Regions from separate parts of the Streptomyces sp. NPDC051740 genome, predicted to be linked through region 4. Evidence: riboswitches for the same ligand, from Rfam matches in the RefSeq annotation. Region 4 holds a riboswitch; each other region holds the start of a gene.
The links. Region 4 has a riboswitch for cyclic di-AMP ahead of ACIA6T_RS22950 (peptidoglycan DD-metalloendopeptidase family protein). Riboswitches for the same ligand answer to the same signal wherever they lie in the genome.
Positions count from the first base shown of each region.

Region 1 (2,191 bases), on a different contig from region 4:
CGCGTTCACCTGGTCGTAGGTGGTGCGCGGAATGGTGACGCCGGCGGCCTTCCAGGCGGCCTGGGTGAGGCCGGAGCAGTCGTAGGATCCGGGGCCGGTGGCGCCCCAGACGTACGGCTTGCCGATCTGCGCGCGGGCGAAGGCGAGGGCCTTCTCGGCCTTGGTGGCGTACGAGGAGTCCGTCGACGTCGACGGCGTGGTGGCCGAGCCGGCCGACCCGGAGGCGCTGTCCGAGGTGCCGCTGTCCTGCTGGGCGGCGGCCTCCTCCTGGGCCTCCTCCTGGGCCTTCTGCTGCTCGGCGAGTTCGGCGGCCTTGCGGGCGGCCTCCTTCTGCTTCTTCTTCTCGATCGCCGCGAGCCGCGCCTTCTCCTCGGCGGTCAGCTTCGACATCAGCTCGCGCGCGTCGGTGAGCTTCTTCTGGACGGTGGCCTTGGCCGTCTTCAGGTCACCCTGGGTCTCGGTGAGCGTCTGAAGGCTCTCGGTGGCCTCCTGGCGCTTCTTCATCGTCTCGGACTGCTGGGTGACGTAGTCGTCGACCGCTTCCTTCTGGCGGCCGGTCATCCGGTCCATCACCTGGCGCTGGTCGAAGACGTCCTGCGGGGTGTCCGCGAGCAGGAAGGCCGCGGTGTCGGGGACGCCGGCGCCGGTCCGGTACTGGGCGGCGGCGAAGGAACCCAGCTCCGCCCGCGCCTCGTTGAGCTCCTGGGTGCGCTTGGCCACGTCGTCGAGGAGCGTGTCCACCTGCCTGCGCTGCTTCGCGGTCTTCTCCTTGGCCGCGTTGTACTTCTCGGTCGCCGACTCCGCCTGGCGGTAGAGGTCGTCGACCTTCTTCTCGACCTCCTCCAGGCTCGGCCTGCCGTCGTCGGAGGGGGCGGCGGTGGCCGTCTGGGACAGCAGGGCCACGGAGGTCAGGGCGGCCGTGGCGAGGGCCGGGGTTCGTATGCCTGCCACGCGCGTGCCGGGGGTGCGCGACTTGCGGTGCGACGCCAAGGGAGGCGACTCCTTCCAAAGCTCCGCCTACCGGGTTAGCTGTCGGGTTCGGGCGGGTGGTTCGGAAGGGTTGCCCTACGGCCGCTCCGCGAGGGAGTGGGCCGATTCACCCCATGGTCTCGGTGGGTCCCCGGCTCCGGCTGCCGCGAGGGCAGTGACGGATTCGGCGGAGGCCGCGCGGCCCGGCGAGGTTCGCCGGTGGGGGTCGTGCGGCCCGCCCGCACCGTAGCCAACTGGTGTGGCCCCTGTGAAGGTTGATGGGTGATATGCCCGATACATTTTCGTGACCTTGTGTGCGGTGTCACTCAGGGTGAGGCGGTGGTTCTGGAGGGTGCGCGTCCCGTCCCGGGCGCCGGATTCCGGGGATGTTCCCGGGGCGGCCCCTGGTTGTCGGTGGGGCGGCCTAGACTCGGAGAGCGATGAGCAGCCTCTTTGACGACAGCTTCCTGGCGGACCTCCAGGCCCAGCGGGGCCCCGAGGGCGAGCCCCCGCCACCGCCCGAGGACGAGCACGTACCGGAGCGGATCCCGGACGACCTGTTCGGCGGTAAGTTCGACGTGCCGCCGGACCGGGACACCTACTACCGCGACGGCGCCCCGCGCCCGGTGATCGACGCCGCCGCGCTGCTGGAAGGGCTGAACGACAACCAGCGCGCCGCCGTCGTGCACTCCGGCTCCCCGCTGCTCATCGTGGCCGGCGCCGGCTCCGGCAAGACCCGTGTGCTCACCCACCGCATCGCCCACCTGTTGGCCGAGCGGCACGTCCATCCGGGCCAGATCCTCGCGATCACCTTCACCAACAAGGCCGCGGGCGAGATGAAGGAGCGCGTCGAGCAGCTCGTCGGCCCGCGCGCGGGCGCCATGTGGGTCATGACGTTCCACAGCGCGTGCGTGCGCATCCTGCGCCGCGAGAGCAAGAAGCTCGGCTTCACGTCGTCGTTCTCGATCTACGACGCCGCCGACTCCAAGCGTCTGATGGCCCTGGTCTGCCGCGACCTGGAGCTCGACCCCAAGCGCTTCCCGCCGAAGTCCTTCAGCGCCAAGATCAGCAACCTGAAGAACGAGCTGATCGACGAGGAGGACTTCGCCGCCCGGGCCGCCGACGGTTTCGAGAAGACCCTCGCCCAGGCCTACGCGCTCTACCAGTCGCGGCTGCGGGAGGCCAACGCCCTCGACTTCGACGACCTGATCATGACGACGGT
Region 1 is NZ_JBITCL010000001.1:320,663-322,853, forward strand. It holds gene ACIA6T_RS01610 (NlpC/P60 family protein) at 1-990, opposite strand, end outside; cyclic di-AMP (ydaO/yuaA leader) riboswitch at 998-1,169, opposite strand; gene pcrA (DNA helicase PcrA) at 1,410-2,191, shown strand, end outside.
Region 1: another riboswitch for cyclic di-AMP. It lies ahead of ACIA6T_RS01610 (NlpC/P60 family protein); the one in region 4 lies ahead of ACIA6T_RS22950 (peptidoglycan DD-metalloendopeptidase family protein).

Region 2 (2,191 bases), on a different contig from region 4:
GGCTGACGCTGATCGAGCCCGGCTATCTGATGCCGCACCCGACCCTGCCCGCGGTGCGGGTCGAGCGGCGGGCCGAGCTGTGGGACCGGCCGATCAGCAAGGTGCTGCTGCGCCATCCGGACCTGTCCGACGACGCGTTGGCGGCGGCGGCCCGGTCGGTGGTCGGGTCACTGGCCACGGTCACCATGTCGGGGCCGGGCACCGTGGAGCTCCAGCCGTGCGGGGTGACCAAGGCGACCGGGCTGGCGCTGGCCGCCGAGCACCTGGGGGTGAGCCCGGCGCGGACGATCGCCTTCGGCGACATGCCGAACGACGTCCCCATGTTCGCCTGGGCGGCCCACGGCGTCGCCATGGCCAACGCGCATCCCGAACTGAAGGCGGTGGCGGACGAGGTCACCACGTCGAACGAGGACGACGGCGTGGCCGTCGTCCTCGAGCGACTGTTCGGCGGGGCGATGACGCTCGCCCGTCAGCGGGTGGCTCAGTACGCGCCGAAGACGTTGTCGATGGAGCCGTAGCGGTCGGCCGCGTAGTTGCAGGCCGCCGTGATGTTCGCGACCGGGTCGTACGGGTCGAAGGCGGTGCCGGGCACGTGGTAGGCCGCGAAGGTCGGGTCGATGACCTGCAGCAGGCCCTTCGACGGGGTGCCGGCGGCGGCGTTGGAGTCCCAGTTGTTGATGGCGTACGGGTTGCCGGAGGACTCGCGCATGATGTTGCGGTGGATGGCGTCGTAGCTGCCCGGGATGCCCTGCTGCGCCATGATGTCCAGCGACTCGCGGATCCAGCCGTCGAGGTTGTCCGGGTACGCCGTCACGGAGGCGGCGGTCGTCGGCGCCGTCGGCTCGGTGGTGGCCGCGGAGGCGCCGGTCGCGCCGAACAGCGGCAGGGCGACCACGGCGACGCCGGCGCCGGCGACGGCGAGGGAACGGGCGAGGCGGCGGTTGCCGAAGCGGTTGAGCTGACCGAAAGCAGGCATGTCTGGGTTCCTCTCCTACGCCTGCGAGGTGAGCTGTCGGGTTCGGGCGGGAGAGTGCCCGGCCGTGCCCCTGCGGGCATGGCTTCACCCCTAGCCGTCCCGGTGCGAAGTCCGGTGCGGCGGCTTACCTGGGTCCCCCACTCCTGCCGTCTCGAGTTCGTCGTCGGGTGTGATGCGGGCGGCGGCAGGATTAGGCGTCCACCCGGCAGGCCCGGAACGTATGCGAGAGCACATGTCGGGAACAAGCGCGGGCATCACAGAAGGTGCCGTTTGATCTTGTGATGGGGGTTTTGGGACGCTTGATCCTTTGCTGCTGCCAAGGGTCAACTCGGCGCCGGGGAAAGGCGAAAGGCGAGTGGCGACGGGCGATGGGGGCGCCGGGTCGCGCGTGACCCACTTCACTGGGGATTACCTGTGAGCGCATTTTTCGCCAAGGTGAATTAGCTCTTCATTTGCGGCAAATCGGACGCCGGGGCGGGCAGGATGGTTCGCGTGGCGAGGCGGGGCCCGGCAGGCGGGTCCGGAGCCGGGTCGAGGAGTGGATTGCTACGTCCGGGAAAGCCGAAGAATGTCCGTTGTTATCAACCGATCAAAAGCACTCCGTTCCTGATCCCGTACCGCCCTGCCCGTAACGCCGGGCGCTGGCGGTGATCGAAACATGACCGGATACGCTGACTTGAGTGATGGCAGCGACCTATCGACATTCCGTGTAACCGCCAGTGGACACCAGCAGACAGGAGACCCCTCGTGACCGTCGTCGGGCCGTTCGGGCTGAGCGTGCGGGACCAGGCTCTGGAAGCCGATGTCCAGGCCGGAATGACGGCTGTCGAGGAAGGGCTGCTCGAGGCCACCAAGAGTGAGGTCCCCTTCATCACGGGAGCCGCCCAGCACCTGGTGCGGGCCGGCGGCAAGCGGTTCCGTCCGCTGCTCGTGATGCTCGCCGCCCAGTTCGGCGACCCCTACGCGCCCGGCGTCGTGCCCTCGGCCGTGGTCGTGGAGCTCACCCATCTGGCCACGCTGTACCACGACGACGTGATGGACGAGGCCGAGGTGCGGCGCGGCGTCGACAGCGCGAACGCCCGCTGGGGCAACTCCGTCGCGGTCCTCACCGGCGACTTCCTCTTCGCGCGGGCCTCGCACATCCTGGCCGACCTCGGTCCCGAGGCCGTGCGGGTGCAGGCCGAGGCGTTCGAGCGGCTGGTCACCGGGCAGATC
Region 2 is NZ_JBITCL010000001.1:130,958-133,148, forward strand. It holds gene ACIA6T_RS00615 (HAD family hydrolase) at 1-518, shown strand, start outside; gene ACIA6T_RS00620 (transglycosylase SLT domain-containing protein) at 482-976, opposite strand; cyclic di-AMP (ydaO/yuaA leader) riboswitch at 982-1,149, opposite strand; gene ACIA6T_RS00625 (polyprenyl synthetase family protein) at 1,724-2,191, shown strand, end outside.
Region 2: another riboswitch for cyclic di-AMP. It lies ahead of ACIA6T_RS00620 (transglycosylase SLT domain-containing protein); the one in region 4 lies ahead of ACIA6T_RS22950 (peptidoglycan DD-metalloendopeptidase family protein).

Region 3 (2,191 bases), on a different contig from region 4:
GCCCGCGCAGGTGCTCGGCACGTACTGCCTCGGCGGCACCCTCACCTCCCGCCTGGACCGCGTGCTGCGCGAGGAGAAGGGCTACACCTACGGCGTACGGGCGTTCGGCCAGGTCCTCAGGTCCGCCCCGGACGGCACCGGCGCGGCGATGCTGGCCATCAGCGGCTCCGTCGACACCCCGAACACCGGCCCCGCCCTCGAGGACCTGTGGACGGTGCTGCGCACGCTCGCCGCCGACGGGCTCACCGACGACGAACGCGATGTCGCGGTGCAGAACCTCGTGGGCGTGGCGCCGCTCAAGTACGAGACCGCCGCGGCCGTCGCGAGCACCCTGGCCGACCAGGTCGAGCAGCACCTGCCCGACCACTACCAGGCCGACCTGTACCGGCAGTTGGCCGCGACCGGCACCGTGGAGGCCACCGCGGCCGTCGTGAACGCCTTCCCGGTGGACCGCCTGGTGACCGTCCTCGTCGGTGACGCGGCGCAGATCAAGGCACCCGTCGAGGCCCTCGGCATCGGTGAAGTCACCGTCGTGACGGCCGAGTAGCGAGCGGCGAGGACGCACGCGCGCGTGGGGCCCTGGTGACACGAAAGCCACCAGGGCCCGCTTATGCCCGAATCGGGGCGGAAGTTGCCTGTCTGGCCTGTGGGATGCGCTACAAAAACCGGGATTCGTTTGAGGATCGGGAGACGGCCCGCTTAGCGTCATCCGGGCTGTTCGTCGGGCAGTGCGCCGCACCCGCGGCACCGGACAGCCATCGCCGAGTCCCCCTACGGCGCGAGCCGGGGGAGCCGGGGACCCACCGCAGTCCCTGGGGTGAATCGGACGCCCGCGCGTGTCGCGAGGGGGCCCGTAGGAGACCTTCCTGCTCCGAACCCGTCAGCTAACCCGGTAGGCGAGAGGGAAGGAAAGGACCAGCCTGTACATGGCGTTCACCCGCGCCCCGGGCAAGCACCGTCGTCCCAGCCGGACGCAGCGCGGCACCGCCCGCGTGGCGGGCGTCGCGGCGCTCACCACCACCGGCGTCGTCGGCTCCCTCGCGGCCCCCGCGCTCGCCGCCGAGCCCGCTGCCGCACAGACCGGCCTCACGCCCGTCGTCACCCTCGGCGACGCGGTCGCCGACCGGATCGACGCCCAGGCGGCCGCCCAGCACGAGGCCGCCCGGGAGGCGGCCGAGGCCGCCGCGCGGAAGGCCGCCGAGGAGGCCGCGCGCGAGAAGGCCGCCGAGGCGGCCGAGGAGGCCCGCGCGGAGAAGGAGCGCGCCGCGCGGGAGGCCGAGCGCGAGCGCCTCAACACCTTCGTCTCCCCGATCGCCGGCTCGTACGTCTCGACCGGTTACCAGGCCGGCAGCTCGCTGTGGTCCTCCGGCAGTCACACCGGTGTCGACTTCCACGCCGCGACCGGCACCCCCGTCCAGTCGGTCGGCGTCGGCACCGTGGTCGAGGCCGGCTGGGGCGGCTCGTACGGCAACCAGGTCGTCATCAAGATGCACGACGGCACGTACACCCAGTACGCCCACCTGTCGTCCATCGGCGTCTCGGTGGGCCAGCAGGTGGCCGCCGGGCAGCAGATCGGCCTCTCCGGCGCCACCGGCAACGTCACGGGCGCGCATCTGCACTTCGAGGCCCGCACGGGCGCCGATTACGGCTCCGACCTCGACCCCGTCGCCTACCTCCGCGCGCACGGCGTGAACCTCTGACCCGCCCGCTTCCCGATGCCCCGGCTCCCCGAGCCGGGGCATCGGTGTTTCCGGGCACCGCCGCATCACTTGTCCAAAAAATATGCATGGATTCCGGCCCGCCGTCGTGAATTCCCGCCGATTGCAATAGAGTCGCGGAACACACGTCAATCGTCGACGTTTCACGGGGATTAATCCGGAGGTTCGTCATGCGCATTCCCGCGCACTCGGTGTGCACGGCGATCCGGGACGACATCGTCGCGGGTGTCCACGAGCGCGGCGGCCGGCTCACCGAGGAAGTGCTCGCCCGCCGTTACGGAGTCTCCCGCGTCCCCGTCCGGGAGGCGCTGCGCACGCTGGAGGCCGAGGGATTCGTGGTGACCCGGCGGCACGCGGGCGCGTGCGTCGCGGAACCCACCGAGCAGGAGGCCGCCGACCTGCTGGAGATGCGCATGCTCCTCGAGCCGCTCGGCGCCTCCCGCGCGGCCCAGCGCCGCACCGAGGCCCATCTG
Region 3 is NZ_JBITCL010000019.1:17,976-20,166, reverse strand. It holds gene ACIA6T_RS27035 (M16 family metallopeptidase) at 1-547, shown strand, start outside; cyclic di-AMP (ydaO/yuaA leader) riboswitch at 750-914, shown strand; gene ACIA6T_RS27030 (M23 family metallopeptidase) at 927-1,700, shown strand; gene ACIA6T_RS27025 (GntR family transcriptional regulator) at 1,889-2,191, shown strand, end outside.
Region 3: another riboswitch for cyclic di-AMP. It lies ahead of ACIA6T_RS27030 (M23 family metallopeptidase); the one in region 4 lies ahead of ACIA6T_RS22950 (peptidoglycan DD-metalloendopeptidase family protein).

Region 4 (2,191 bases):
CCGGAGAGGCCGACCTGCTGACCGCCGGTCACGGTCTGGCCGGCCGAGACGGAGAGCGAGGACAGGTGTGCGTACTGGGCGTAGTGGCCGTCCTCGAGCCGGATGACGACCTGGTTGCCGTACGCGCCGGCCCAGCCCGCGGAGACGACGGTGCCCGCGCCGACGGCCTTCAGGGAGGTGCCGGTCGGGACGGCGAAGTCGACGCCGGTGTGGTAGCCGCTGGACCACATGCTGCCGGCCACCTTGTAGGCGGTGCCGAGACCGCCGCCGGGCACCGGGGAGCTGTAACCGGAGGCGCTCGCGGCCTGGTCGGTGCTCGTGGCCTGGTCGGTGCTCGTGGTCTGGGCGGAGGCGTCCGAGGAGGGCTGCTCCGCCGGCTTCTCGGCCTCCTGCTCCGAGGCCTGCGGGGTCTCCGGGGCCTCCGGGGCGGACGACTTCTCCGGCGCGCTCGCGGCGGCCCCGCCGTCGACGGAGAGCTTCAGGCCGGGGTGGATGAGCGACGGGTCGTCGCCGATGGCCTCACGGTTGTCCGTGTAGAGCTGCTTCCAGCCACCGTCGACGTGCTCCGTCTCGGCGATCTTCGCGAGGTAGTCGCCGGCCTTCACGGTGTACGTGCGGGTCTCGTCGCCCTTTTCGGCGACGGTCTTCTGGCCGGCGACGGAAAGGGACTGGACGGCCTTCTCGGGGGCGCTCTGAGGCGTCGCGGCGTGCGCGCCGGTGGCGCCGAGAAGCGGCAGGGCGAGTGCGGCGCCACCGGTTCCGGCGACGGCGATGGAGCGGGTGAAACGCTGGGCCTTGGTACGGCGGTGCTTACCCTTCGCGGGCATGTCGAATTCCTCTCCGGCGCCTGCGAGGTGAGCTGTCGGGTTCGGGCTGGAGATGCCCGGCCGCGTTGTCACGCGGCTTAACCCCAAGCCGTTCCGGGAACCGGAACAGGCAGTGGTACCTGTGGGTCCCCCGCTCCTGCCGTGTACGGGTCAGTGTGTACGGGCTCCGGGCGGCGGCAGGATTGGGCGTCCGTCCGGATCGGTGGCGAACGTAAGCGACCCGGACGTGGGGGGACAAGCGCGAGGTTCACCGCGCACGTGTTTCTCCGTGATCCAAAGGCGGAATCGGCGTCACCGAGCGTCAGCCGGGATTCCCTTTTCCCCGCGAATTCCCTTGCGGCTCCACAGGATTACGTGAGCATGGCGACAACGCATCGTCACGGATATGACGCTGCTCACGCACCCCTTCCCCATCTCCCTTCCTTTCGGGGCACGTTATGGCGAATACTCCTAATCGGACAGAACGCCCCAATCGTTAGATCACAGGCGCCGCAGCCGCACCACCGCGGCGTCCAGATCCCCCCGCAGACCGGTGCGCAGCCCGTGGTGCAGCAAGAGGGCGCCTCGGTACGTTTCGCCGGTTTCGCGGCATTCGTACGACGCCTCCGGGTCGAGGCCGCGCAGCCGGAGGGCCGGGACGGGCTCTCCGTAGTGCTGCGCCTGGAGGCAGGCGAGGACGACGGTCTCGTCGCCGAGGACGTACTGCACCGCGCTCAGTCCGCCCTCCGGGGGCCGCAGCCGGTACAGGTCGCCGCGCTGGACGACGGGCCGGATCTCCTTGTAGAGCGCGACCCACTCCCGCGCCTCGGCGAGCTCCTCCCCGGTCCACCGCGCGAGGTCGCCGCCGACGCCGAGCACCCCCGCCATGGCGCTGACGAACCGGAAGCGCAGCGAACTGACCCGTCCGTTGAGCATCGCGTTCGGGCTGTCGGTGACCCAGGCGGCCATCACCCGGGCCGGGTGGAGCTGGCTGAAGCCGTGCTGGACGGCGAGCCGGTCGAGCGGGTCGGTGTTGTCCGAGGTCCACACCTGGTCGGTACGGGAGAGGACCCCCAGGTCGATCCGCCCGCCGCCGCCCGAGCAGGACTCGAAGGCCACGTCCGGATGGGCCGCCCGCAACCGGTCCAGCAGCGCGTACAGGCCGCGCACATGGTCGGTCCACAGCCGCTGCGGGTACGGGTCGTCCGGCCACCCGGCGTCGGTGGAGCAGCGGTTGAAGTCCCACTTCACATAGTCGACGGGGACGCCGGAGAGCAGTCCGTCGAGCTGCTCCCAGAGGTACTCCCGCACGTCGTCCCGCGCGAGGTTGAGCACGAGCTGGTTGCGGAACTCCGTGCGCCGGCGGCCCGGCTGGAACTGCACCC
Region 4 is NZ_JBITCL010000014.1:17,375-19,565, reverse strand. It holds gene ACIA6T_RS22950 (peptidoglycan DD-metalloendopeptidase family protein) at 1-827, opposite strand, end outside; cyclic di-AMP (ydaO/yuaA leader) riboswitch at 832-993, opposite strand; gene ACIA6T_RS22945 (alpha-galactosidase) at 1,308-2,191, opposite strand, start outside.